4 regions of the Paenibacillus sp. S28 genome follow, and region 1 is predicted to be linked to each of the others. Evidence: predicted binding sites of a transcription regulator. Region 1 holds the regulator's gene; each other region holds the start of a gene.
What was found. Region 1 encodes Rex, which represses fermentation and respiration genes when NADH is low (regulators of the CRP and FNR family bind a similar motif). Its sites were predicted from a motif close to TTGTGAAATATTTCACAA; they were not measured.

Region 1 (3,152 bases):
ACGCGGCTCTATAAGGACGCCCGGAGCGGGCAGCTGCCGGCTCTTCGCCAGCTGCTTCAATCGTCGGCCTATGAGCAGGCCGGTGAATGGACCGCCGTTATCGACCGGATGAGCGAGGATTTGGTCGATGTTAAAGAGCACTGGGACAAGCTGAGCGAATTGCTCTTCGGTCTGCTTCCGGAACGGAGCGACGCTGCTCCCGGCGACGGCGGCCAGTATACGCTGCGCCTTCAGCCGGGGAAAAAGCCGAAAGAGTGGGAGACGCTGGCGGCGCTCGAAAACCAGATTTTTGTCACGGTAGGGGAAATCGTCCGCAAAGGCGAAAAGATGCTGTCCGAATACAAGGAGGAGCAGGATGATTACGGTTCCGACAGCCTGATCACCGATATCGGCGGGCTGCTCAAGGACCTCAGCTCCGAGCGGGAGAATCTCCGGTTCTTTATGACGCTGAACGACGAAACCGTCGTGTACTGGATGGAGGCGAGCGGCCATTTCCGCAGCAAATCGCTCCAGCTGTACGCTGTTCCGGTTGACGTCAGCAAGCAGCTCAAGGAGCTGTTTTTTGATAAGAAAAAGAGCGTCATCCTGACGTCCGCCACCTTATCCGTAGATAAATCGTTCCAGTATATGATCGACAACCTTGGACTGCAGGAGGACCAGGACAGCGGACGCCTTGTGACGGTCCAGCTTCCGTCCCCGTTCCGGTACAGGGACCAGGCGCTGCTCGTCATTCCGCGGGATTTTCCAAGCGTGAAGGGAAGCGTCGGGGACGCCCTGTTTGTCGAAACGCTGGCCCGCTCACTCGCGGACGCTGCGATCGCGACCCACGGCCGAATGCTGGTGCTGTTCACCTCGTACCGCATGCTGCGCCAGGTATACGAGCCGCTGAAAGAAGCCCTTGCACAAAGCGACATCGCCGTGCTTGGACAGGGCGTAGACAGCGGCAGCCGCACGAAGCTGATCCGGCGGTTTACGGACAGCAGCGCTTCGGTGCTGCTTGGAACGAGCAGCTTCTGGGAAGGCGTGGACATCCCGGGTGAAGCGCTGACGTGCCTGGCCATCGTCCGGCTTCCGTTCCAGCCGCCGAACCATCCGCTGGTGGAAGCGAAGAGCGAGCTGCTGCAGCGCCAGAAGAAGAACCCGTTCATGAAGCTGTCGGTCCCGCAGGCCGTCATCCGCTTCAAGCAGGGCTTCGGGCGGCTGGTCCGCACCGCCCATGACCGGGGCATCGTCATCGTATACGATACGCGCGTCATCGAATCGTATTACGGGAAGTACTTCCTGTACTCGCTGCCTGGACCGAAAATGGAGCATATGCAGACAGACCAGATGGTTCCGCGCATCTCTGAATGGCTTCATCAGGACGGTGTGTCTTAAATGAGTCCATTAGATAGAATGAACTAAAGCGGTTAGAACAGGAAGTTCAATGCAAAACTTTAGTTCAATCTATATAACCAAATAAATATTCAAGCCGTTCAATAGGGGGAACATGCATGAAATCGGAGAAAATATCCGAGGCGGTTGTCCGCAGATTGCCTATATATCTTAGATATCTAAATGAGCTGAACAAACGGGAGGTGGCCACGGTCTCCTCCCAGGAGCTCGGGCAGAAGCTGGATCTCAACCCGGCGCAGATCCGCAAGGATTTGGCGTATTTCGGGGATTTTGGCCGTAAGGGGATAGGGTATGACGTGTCCTATCTCATCGAGAAGATCCGTCAAATTCTGAATTTGGACCAGCAGATCAACGCGGTGCTGGTCGGAGCGGGGAATCTTGGTCAAGCTTTGTCCAACTATAACTTTTACCTGAAGGAAAATATGAAGATCGTGGCCGTGTTTGACGCCAATCCGTCCAAAATCGGCACGCGCATCAACACCTTGACGGTACAGGCTATGGATGAGCTGAAAGAAACGATACAAAGTAAAAATATCCGGATCGGGATTATTACCGTCCCGGATTTCGAAGCGCAAAACGTCGCCGATCAGCTGATTGCGGCCGGGATCGAAGCGATTCTGAATTTTGCGCCGACGATTCTGAAGGCGCCGGCTAGCATCCGGATCCATGCCGCCGATTTTACGACGGATTTGCTCAGCCTCGCTTATTATTTGAACAACGGAAAGGACGACACGGAAGATGACGGACAATTTGAAGAGCTCGAGCAGCCGGAGCGCCAATCCTAAATGGGCCATCAAGAACGGCAGCTTTGCCGTTTTGCGGCCGGAGCAGCCGGTATTGAACGGCTGGATGGTCATTGAGGGCGACCGCATCACCTATATCGGTGAAGAGGAGCCGCAGCTGGAGGAGGGCGTACAGGTCGTCGACGGCACGCATTTATTTTTTATGCCGGGCCTGATCAACACCCATGGACATACCGCCATGTCGCTGCTGCGCGGTTACGGAGATGACATGGTGCTCCAGGAATGGCTGCAGGAAAAAATGTGGCCGATGGAAGCGAAATTCATGTCCAGTGACGTCTACTGGGGGACTTCGCTGTCGGTGCTCGAAATGCTGAAGGGCGGCACGACGACGTTCCTCGATATGTACGATCATATGGATCAGGTGGGCAAAGTGGTGACTGAATCCGGCATGCGCGCTGTCCTGACCCGCGGTGTCATCGGCCTGTGCCCGGAGGATGTGCAGCGGCACAAGCTGAACGAAGCCATTCAGTTCGCCAAGGACTGGCACGGGCAGGCAGACGGCCGGATCACTGCGATGATTTCTCCGCATGCACCATACACATGCCCTCCTGATTTTATCGAGAAGTTCGTTCAGGCGGCGCATGACCTGGATCTTCCGATGCATACGCATATGTCGGAGACCAAGGCGGAAGTGGAGCAGAATGTGCGCGATTATGGAACGCGTCCGGCGATTCATTTGGAGAAGCTCGGCATGTTCTCACGGCCGACGATTCTGGCACACGCGGTCCATTTGACAGACGAGGAAATCGACATTTTGGCGAAGCATCACGTGACGGTATCACACAACCCTGGCAGCAACCTGAAGCTGGCGAGCGGTGTGGCCCGCGTTACCGACATGATGCAGGCAGGCATTACGGTTTCCCTGGGAACCGACAGTGCGGCGAGCAACAACAATTTGGACATGTTTGAAGAAATGCGCCTTGCTGCTTTGATACATAAAGGCGTCTCGGGAGA
Region 2 (3,152 bases), on a different contig from region 1:
GTCGAGCTTTTTGCGTGCCGCAAGATAGGCGCCATACAAGCTGAGCACAATGAGCAGCGAGCCGCTGGCCACCATGATGCGGAAGCTCCAGAAGGTCGTGCGCACGGGAGGAATGTAATCCCCTGGGCCGTACTGCTGTTCATATTGGGACTGCAGCTCCTTCATCCCCGTCACTTCGCCGGAAAACTTGCTGTAAGACAAGAAGCTGAGCAGGTAGGGAATTTGGAATTCCCCGGTATTGGTCTGATTTTTCGTATCGATAAATGCGGTGACCGTCCACGGCGCGGGATCGCTGCTCGTTTCCCAGAGCGCTTCGGTCGCAGCCATTTTCATCGGCTGGGTCTTCACCAAATATTGCGCCTGCTGGTGGCCCACCAGTGCCACGCCGATCGAGGACACAAGCCCGATGATCACCGCGATGGCAAAAGATTTTTTGAAAAAGGCGGTATCCTGCTTCTTCAGCAGCTTGTAGGCGCTGACCCCGGTGACCAGAAAGGCCCCGGTCATAAAAGCCGCCAGAATCGTGTGCGGGAACTCCAGCAGCAGCTGGCCGTTCGTAATCAAAGCTAGAAAGTCATTCATCTCCGCGCGGCCGTTATGGATCGTAAAACCGACCGGACGCTGCATAAAGGAGTTGGCCGCCAAAATCCAGAACGCCGACATCACCGTGCCGAACGCGACCAGCCAGATGCAGATCATGTGGACCTTTTTGGACAGGCGCTCCCATCCGAAAATCCACAGGCCGATAAACGTCGATTCGAGGAAAAACGCAAGCAGCGCTTCGATCGCCAGCGGTGCCCCGAAGACGTCACCCACAAAGCGGGAGTAAGCCGACCAGTTCATGCCGAACTGGAACTCCTGCAAGATCCCCGTCACCACGCCGACAGCGAAGTTGATCAGGAACAGCTTACCCCAAAATTTAGCCATTTGTTTGTACTCTTCTTTGCCTTTGACGACATACATCGTTTCCATGATCGCGATCGTGAACACCAGTCCAATGGATAGCGGCACGAAGAAAAAGTGAAAAATCGTCGTCGCGGCAAACTGGATACGTGACAGCATAACTACATCCATCGTCTCTTCCCTCTTTCCTGTCGTTATTCTTAAAACCCGCCTAACAGGTTCCGATAACTTGGCTTCATCGTTTCTTCCTGTATCATGGCAGACTTTGAATCCGAATATTGTGATTTATGTCACAATACCAAGCCCAAATCGTTAATTTTGTGAAATAAGTCACAAAATATTAAAAAATGAGGCCCTTCAAGCACAAAAAAGACGCCCGCACCTTTCGGCGCAGCCGTCCAATTCTTCAGTTCCTCTATATATGTTGCCTGCTTCAGGCTCGTTCGTGAAATCATGCTAGTCCCGTGCCACATAGTATTTATTGGTCATGTACCAGGCATCGCCCTTATCGGTCGGCACTCTGCCCTTCTTCTTGTCCAAAAATACGATTTCCTTGCACTTGGAACAATACCATTTGGTCGTGTAGTATTGGGAAAAGGTCGTGTAAGTCGTACCGCATTTGCAATCGACTTTGAAGTACACCCGATTTTCTTCGTACGCCTTCGAGAGCTGATCCGTGTTGTCTGGCTCCGAAGATGATACTACGGGCTTGATCAGTTCAGCGTAATTGGAGAACCGATTATGCACTTTAAAATCGGCGACCAGCTCCGGATTCAGGCCGAAAAACTCCTTACCGATCGCTGTGATGAATTTCGCATCTGTGCGATAGCACTCGATCCATTCCTGAATCTGCTTATTGGATAAAGGTACAGTTCCTTTAATGCCGCTATTCAAGGTGTAGGTCATGATGCTCAAATTCTCATTGTCTTCATAGAACATTAATTCGGAAACCTCCTTATGATTTCAATTAATAATGTACTACTTCTGAGGGACAGAATCAAAGTGAGAAATAGTGCCAAGTGCCGGAAATATAAAAAAGCCCCCTTTCGGGAGCCTTCCAAAGCGGGAAACCCGCAGCTGCCGGATGTAGAGCGCTTTAATGCGGCATGCGTGCGGCTTCATTTTTTGTATGAAATTACGACAAAAGGATAACATTTACCAGCCATTTTGTCGAAATCCGCCTGGTGTAAACGGTTGTTAGCCGCAGAAACAAGTCCGATTATAGACGACGGTATGGGCCGGGATACGGACCGTGTGGATAGTGTGGATGCGGAACATGATGGTGACGGCCGTCCGCCAGCACAATCACCAGCAGATCGAACAGTACGAGCGGCAGAATGAAAGGAAAAAACGAGATATGCGCCTTACCGGGACTGCTCGAGACCGAGGAAACCTTCAGGTATACCTTGGAACTGCTGACCTTGACGATCTTACCGTAGAACGTGCTTCCGTACTTCGTCTTGATCTTTACCCGGCGGTTCATATACTTCTTGGCTGCCGAATAATGCTTGGATGTCGTCATGCGTCTCACCCCCTTCACCCCAGCTTATTCCAGCTGAGGCGAAGGGAGCCGGGGCGGAAGGCTATTTCCTGAGCCGGTTGGAGCGGAACATCAGAAAGAGCAGATAAGGCGTTCCGATGACCGCTGCGACAAGACCGACCGGAATTTCCTTGGGGGCGATCAGCAGCCGGCCGACGATATCGGATACGACCATCAGCAGGCCCCCGAGCAGCGCCGACAGCACGACCGCGCGCCGGGTATGATGCCCGGTCAGCAGGCGGACGGCGTGCGGTGCCAGCAGTCCGACGAAACCGACCGTGCCAACGGCCTGAACGACGGCGGCCGCGATGAGCACGCCGATCAGCGCTGTGAGCAGCCGGGCCCGCGTCAGCGCCAGGCCAAGCCCCTGGGATACGGCATCGCCGAATCCCAGCAGGTCCGCCCGGCGGCCGATCAGCCAGGCCGCCGGAAGCAGGACGATCAGCAGCGCAGCCAGCCTGATCAAATCGCTCCAGCCGCGGGCATAGACGGTGCCGGCCAGCCAGGCCAGCGCCGGAGCAGCCCCCATGCCGGAGCGGATGACCAGGAACTGGATCGCCGCGGCGCAGGCCGCCGACACGGCGATGCCGACCAGCGTCAACGTGCTGGTCTCCAGCCCCTTCCGCCAGGACAGCACGCCCACCACGGCTGCTGCGCCCACAGCGCCCACGATGGCCGCAGCCGGCAGCCATCCGCTAGAGGCGGCCGG
Region 3 (3,152 bases), on a different contig from region 1:
GAAATCGCCTTTTGGATCCGGAGCGTCAAGCGTGTTTTGGTTACCCGTGTAAGCGTGAACGGTCGTCATCAGCCCGGATTGGATACCAAACTTGTCGTGCAGAGCTTTAGCCATAGGGGCCAGGCAGTTGGTTGTGCAGGAAGCGCCGGAAATGACGGTTTCCGTTCCGTCCAGTGTGTCATGGTTCACGTTGTATACGATTGTTTTCATGTCGCCTGTAGCGGGGGCAGAAATGACGACTTTCTTCGCTCCGCCTTTCAGGTGAAGCTCGGCCTTTTCTTTCGTGGTGAAGAAGCCTGTACATTCGAGAACAATATCAACGCCAAGCTCTCCCCAAGGAAGCTCTTCAGGATTCCGCTTAGCCAGAACCTTAACCTCTTTGCCGTTTACTTTGAAGGCTCCGTCATGGACTTCAATGTCACCGTGAAAAGTGCCTTGCGTCGTATCATATTTGAGCAGATGAGCTAACATTGTAGCGTGCGTAAGGTCGTTAATCGCTACAACCTCGACGCCTTCCACATCTTGAATTCGGCGAAAAGCGAGTCGTCCGATTCGTCCAAAACCGTTTATACCTACTTTTACAGTCATTGAAAAATCCCCCTATAAGTTTTATTTATTCCAACAAGCCAATGCCTGCAATGAAATGAAAATGACCCAGCGCTATTTCATTCCAGAATGGCTTGTTGTATAATGCGAAAAGAGACCGATCGGTATTTTTTATATTAGCATGATATTAGTGAATTGCAAGGACGAATTGGATAATTCGTTTTAAACAAATGAAATAAAATACGGTTCATACGGAGGAGCTCATGAAAAAAGGGGACAGAACACGGGAACACATCATTATGAAATCGGCTGAAATTTTTAACCAGAGAGGATATGCCGGTACATCGCTAAACGATATTATTGCCGACACAGGAATTAAGAAGGGGGGCATCTATCGACATTTTGCCAGTAAAGACGAGATAGCGCTTGAAGCCTACAATTATGCTTCCAGTATGGTCGCCAGTAAATTTTCTGAAGCGGTCGATCAAGAGCAGTCTGCGTCAGGAAAGTTGGTTGCTTTTTTTCGTGTCTATGAGAATGTCGTCAACGATCCCCCATTTATTGGCGGATGTCCCATGCAGAATACAGCTGTAGAAAGTGACGATACTCATTTGGAGCTTTGTGGTCAGGCAAGGCAAGGGATGCATACCTTCTTGGATATGATGAAAAGTATTATTCGTGACGGCATTCAAGCTGGGGAGTTTAGGGAGGATCTGGAGGTTGATGCGCTAGCATCATTTGCATTTTCCTTGTTGGAGGGAGGGATTTTACTCAGCAAGTTGGATGGGGATAACAAGCACATGCTAATGAATACAAAAATCTTCTCGTCCTATTTGCAGCAATGCTGCTTAAAGACCTGTTAATCTGGTGTACTGGCACATCGGAATGGAGCTTGCAGCTGTCTTATGCAATAGCCCAAACGGGTGGTTTTTATATTTTTCACGGAGTTGTAAGAAAGAATTGATCTTTACTTGAACGTTTAGAGGAGAAGGTGTGACCACGATTGCAAGGCTAAACGTCGTATATATAATAAATTTTAAATATCAGGTTTTGTAATATTTCAACTGCATTTCTCACAAATTTGGGGAAATGCCAACGTACTATGTGAAAAAGTTCTCTTTTTATTCACGAAGGAGCAAAGCATTCTGTCAGCCCCCGAAGGTCGTAAAGTTTAACGTCTAAACCTGATGTTTTATTTTTTTCATTTTGTGTACAGGAACAGTGTTGAAGGGAGGCAGTTAATATGGGAATCGATACGGTGCTATGGAGTAAACTCGTGACTGGAATGACACTAGGATTCCACGCTATTTTCGCGACACTTGGCGTGGGTATTCCATTAATGATTTCACTCGCCGAGTTTATCGGTATTCGTAAGAAAGATCTTCACTATATTCTAATGGCAAAGAGGTGGTCACGAGGGTTCGTTATCTCTGTTGCAGTAGGCGTAGTCACAGGAACAGCAATTTCGTTGCAACTCTCCTTGGTATGGCCCAATTTTATGAAACTTGCGGGAAATGTTATTGCGCTCCCATTGTTTATGGAAGTGTTCGCCTTCTTTTTTGAAGCCATTTTCCTAGGGATTTACCTGTACACGTGGGAACGGTTTAAAAACCCGATGATGCATTGGTTACTAACGATTCCTGTTGTCATCGGTGCAGGGATGTCAGCAGTATTTATCACGACAGTAAACGGATTTATGAATCAACCTGGGGGATTTACGTTTGAAGGAGGACAATTCACAGCCGTTGACCCCGTTCAAGCAATGCTGAGTACGGCAACATTCTCCAAGGTGTTTCATGTATTAAGTTCGGCCTATTTAACAGGAGCTGCTCTGCTGGCAGGTGTTGCAGCATTTGCAATACTTCGAAAAGGGGTTTCAGCATACCACAAAAAAGCCTTAAAGCTGATGATGGGCGTCGTCCTCCTGTTCGGATTGCTCAACACGTTAGCCGGGGACGTATCCGCCAAGTTTTTGGCCGAGCATCAGCCGGAGAAGCTGGCCGCTGCAGAATGGCATTTCGAGACTGAAAACGGTGCGGACCTGGTTTTATTGGGATGGCTTAACGCTGAGCATGAAATCATTGGGGCGCTTCATCTTCCGAAATTTCTCAGCTTCCTGGCCTTTGGAAACTTTAATGCGAAAGTGATAGGGCTCGAAGAGTTTCAGACGGATGAACGTCCACCGCTCCTTGTTCATTATTTGTTCGACTTGATGGCAGGAATCGGATTCACATTATTGGGAATTTCGCTGCTGTATTTTCTGTTTGTAATCTGGAAAAAGCGTAACGAACTCAACAAGTGGTTGCTGCGAATGATTGCATTAGGAGCACCGCTTGCTTTTTTAGGAGTTGAACTGGGGTGGTTTTACGCAGAACTCGGCAGGCAACCTTGGATTATCCGAGGATATATGCGAGTAGAGGAAGCGGCTACGACATCCCCAAGCGTCAGGATCCTTTTTTTCTTTTTCCTTCTACTATACATCGTATTGGGAACCGTAAGTGTTCTTGTGCTTCGTCGCATGTTCAATAATAATCCGGCAGAAGTTGAGATGGAGACGTGGACGCAGCATGCAAGCGACAAATCAACATTGAAGGGTGAGCACACAT
Region 4 (3,152 bases), on a different contig from region 1:
AAGCCAGCGAAGCGAGCGCGCCTTTGCGGTCGCGTCCGTGCATCGGGTTCGCCCCCGGTGCAAACGGCTGTCCGGCCTTGCGGCCGTCCGGCGTGCTGCCCGTCTTCTTGCCGTATACGACGTTAGACGTAATCGTCAGAACCGACATGGTCGGAATCGCGCCGCGGTATGTTTTATGCTTGCGCAGCCGGTTCATGAACCCTTCTGCCAGCTCCACGGCGAGCTGGTCGACTCGGTCGTCGTTGTTGCCGTATTGCGGATACTCGCCTTCGATTTCAAAATCGACCGCGATCCCTTTTTCGTTGCGGATCGGGCGAACCTTCGCGTAACGAATGGCGCTCAGGCTGTCGGCCACGACCGACAGGCCGGCGATGCCGCAGGCCATCGTCCGGACAATATCCCGGTCATGAAGGGCCATTTCGATGCGCTCGTAGCAGTATTTGTCATGCATGTAGTGGATGACGTTCAGCGTGTTGATGTACAACTTCGCCAGCCAATCCTGGATGACGTCGAACTTCGCTTTCAATTCCTCATAGTCCAGCACCTCGGACGTGATCGGCGCGATGGCCGGTCCGACCTGGGCGCCGCTCTTCTCGTCTACGCCGCCGTTGACGGCGTACAAGAGCGCCTTGGCCAGATTGGCCCGGGCTCCGAAGAACTGCATCTGCTTGCCGATCCGCATCGCGGATACGCAGCAGGCGATGCCGTAATCGTCGCCGAAGTGCGGACGCATCAGGTCGTCGTTCTCGTACTGGATCGAGCTGGTCTCAGCCGACACTTTGGCACAGAACTTCTTGAAGTTCTCCGGCAGCTGCGCCGACCATAGCACCGTCAGGTTCGGCTCGGGCGCAGGTCCCAGGTTGTAGAGGGTATGCAGGAAGCGGAAGGAGTTCCGCGTTACGCGCGTCTTGCCGTCAAGCCCCATGCCGCCGACCGACTCGGTCACCCATGTCGGATCGCCGCTGAACAGCTCGTTGTAGTCCGGCGTGCGCAAAAATTTGACGATCCGCAGCTTCATGACGAAATGGTCGACGATCTCCTGCGCCAGGCTCTCCGTCAGCGTGCCTTCCGCGAGGTCGCGCTCGATATAAATGTCCAGGAAGCTGGATACCCGGCCGAGGCTCATCGCCGCTCCGTTCTGCTCCTTAATGGCTGCCAGATAAGCGAAGTAGAGCCACTGCACCGCCTCTTTGGCGTTCATCGCGGGTCTCGAGATATCATGTCCGTAAGATGCGGCCATCGCCTTCAGCTCGCCGAGGCTTCGGATCTGTTCGGACAGCTCTTCGCGCAGCCGGATGACGTCTTCGCTCATCGCGTCGACTTCGAGCTGGAGCAACTCCTCCTTCTTGCCCTGGATGAGGCGGTCGACACCGTACAGCGCCACGCGGCGGTAGTCGCCGATAATCCGGCCCCGTCCGTAGGCATCCGGAAGGCCCGTGATAATGCCGGCCTTGCGGGCTGCTCGCATCTCGGACGTATAGGCGTCAAACACGCCTTGGTTATGCGTCTTGCGCAGATCGGTAAACATGCGCTCCAGCTCCGGGTTCAATTGATACCCGTATGCATTGCAGGCATCGACGACCATCCGGATACCGCCGAACGGCTGAACGGCACGCTTAAGCGGTGCGTCGGTCTGCAATCCGACGATGGTTTCCTTGTCTTGGTCGATGTATCCCGGTGCATGCGAGGTTATGGTGGAGACCGTGTTCACGTCCACGTCGTGAACGCCGCCCCGCTCCCGCTCTTCCTTCAACAGCTGGCTGACCTGCTCCCACAGCTCCAGCGTGTTCTCTGTTGGCGGCGCAAGGAACTGCTCATCGCCCTCATACGATGTGAGGTTGCACCCGATAAATGAATTGATGTCAATATTCTTCTGCCAGCTGCCTCCCGCAAAACCGCGCCATGCCTCCTCGAATCCAGCCCGGTTCTTTACTTCGCTTTCTTTCATCGCCATGATCAAGCACCTCCGTTTTCTATGCTTTCATGTTACTTTTTTCACAGGTTAAAGACAGTGATTTTTCTCACTCTTTTCACTTTTCTCACCATCTTCGCTGCCGCATATTTTTATTTGAACGATTTTGATGCTTTCCCTTCGTCAGCCAAAAATTCGGTCAGCGCATCTCCCCAAGCATCTTCGAGTGTGCGAACAAAGCCGCCGTCCATGCCTTGATATCCGAAATCCGTTTCCGCAACCGTCAGATAACGAAGCTGGCGAACCAGACCATCAGCTTCCGTATGGCCGCTCTCCAAAAACTGCCCAAAATACACGGCGCAGGAGCGTTCATAAATACCGTGAAGCGGATGGAGCCTGCCGCCGATCATCGGCAGGACGGCGTCGAGCCCGTCCTCCAGCCTCAGCGCCATCAGCTCAGCGGCGTCGGCCGAGGGATACGGCATGTGGCACCCGATGATCCACACGGCCCGGTGTTTAGACAGGGAGAGGCCCGCGTGCATGCCGCCAAGCATTCCTTTTCCGACATAATAATCCGTAATGATCCGGATATCCCGGTCCACCTGGCGAAGCAGCGGCCGGGGATCGTCCGTCACAATCGTAATCTCGCCGCAGCACTTCCGCATTTCACGGACCTGCCGCTGCAGCAGCGTTTCTCCTTGAATCATCCGGAATAGGGTAGGTGCGCCTTTCGTAGAACCATGATTGCCGCCTGCCAAAATAACGCCGGACAGCATATGAATCACTCCTTTCCACTGCGATCAACGCACATCACGATTCTGAAACAAGAAGGCTGCCGACGCTTTCGGTCGACAGCCGGCTGGATCATGCGGTGCAGCTCCTAGAATTTGCCGTAGAAGGCGTTCCGGTAAACGTCCGCCAGTTCACTGACCAGCGGCATCCGCGGGTTGGCCGTCGTGCACTGGTCTTCGAACGCACGGTCGGCCAAATAATCCACTTTGGCCTCGAAATCGGCCGGATCAAAGCCGAGATCCTGGAATTTCTCCGGAATGCCCAGCGACTGGTTCAACTTGCGCACCGCCTCGATCAGGCTGTTGACGCCTTCCTCTGTATTCCGGGACGGCAGACCGAGCATCCGGGCGATTTCCGCATAGCGCAGGTCGGCCACGAAATGGTTGTATTTCGGGAACGACGCGAACTTCGTCGGTTTCTGCGCATTGTACCGGATGACATGCGGCAT

Region 2: the regulator Rex is predicted to act here: its motif matches at 1,222-1,239, upstream of IAE55_RS24765 (cytochrome ubiquinol oxidase subunit I).
Region 3: the regulator Rex is predicted to act here: its motif matches at 1,649-1,666, upstream of IAE55_RS18070 (cytochrome ubiquinol oxidase subunit I).
Region 4: the regulator Rex is predicted to act here: its motif matches at 1,984-2,001, upstream of pflB (formate C-acetyltransferase).

What each region holds. Positions count from the first base shown of each region.
Region 1 is NZ_JACVTM010000002.1:662,606-665,757, forward strand. It holds gene dinG (ATP-dependent DNA helicase DinG) at 1-1,377, shown strand, start outside; gene IAE55_RS07605 (redox-sensing transcriptional repressor Rex) at 1,494-2,180, shown strand; gene IAE55_RS07610 (amidohydrolase) at 2,134-3,152, shown strand, end outside.
Region 2 is NZ_JACVTM010000012.1:106,476-109,627, reverse strand. It holds gene IAE55_RS24765 (cytochrome ubiquinol oxidase subunit I) at 1-1,074, opposite strand, end outside; gene IAE55_RS24760 (hypothetical protein) at 1,360-1,842, opposite strand; gene IAE55_RS24755 (hypothetical protein) at 2,123-2,425, opposite strand; gene IAE55_RS24750 (iron ABC transporter permease) at 2,487-3,152, opposite strand, start outside.
Region 3 is NZ_JACVTM010000007.1:74,349-77,500, reverse strand. It holds gene gap (type I glyceraldehyde-3-phosphate dehydrogenase) at 1-588, opposite strand, end outside; gene IAE55_RS18075 (TetR/AcrR family transcriptional regulator) at 810-1,409, shown strand; gene IAE55_RS18070 (cytochrome ubiquinol oxidase subunit I) at 1,790-3,152, shown strand, end outside; gene IAE55_RS18065 (cytochrome d ubiquinol oxidase subunit II) at 3,151-3,152, shown strand, end outside.
Region 4 is NZ_JACVTM010000008.1:103,888-107,039, reverse strand. It holds gene pflB (formate C-acetyltransferase) at 1-1,954, opposite strand, end outside; gene mobA (molybdenum cofactor guanylyltransferase) at 2,065-2,688, opposite strand; gene adhE (bifunctional acetaldehyde-CoA/alcohol dehydrogenase) at 2,793-3,152, opposite strand, start outside.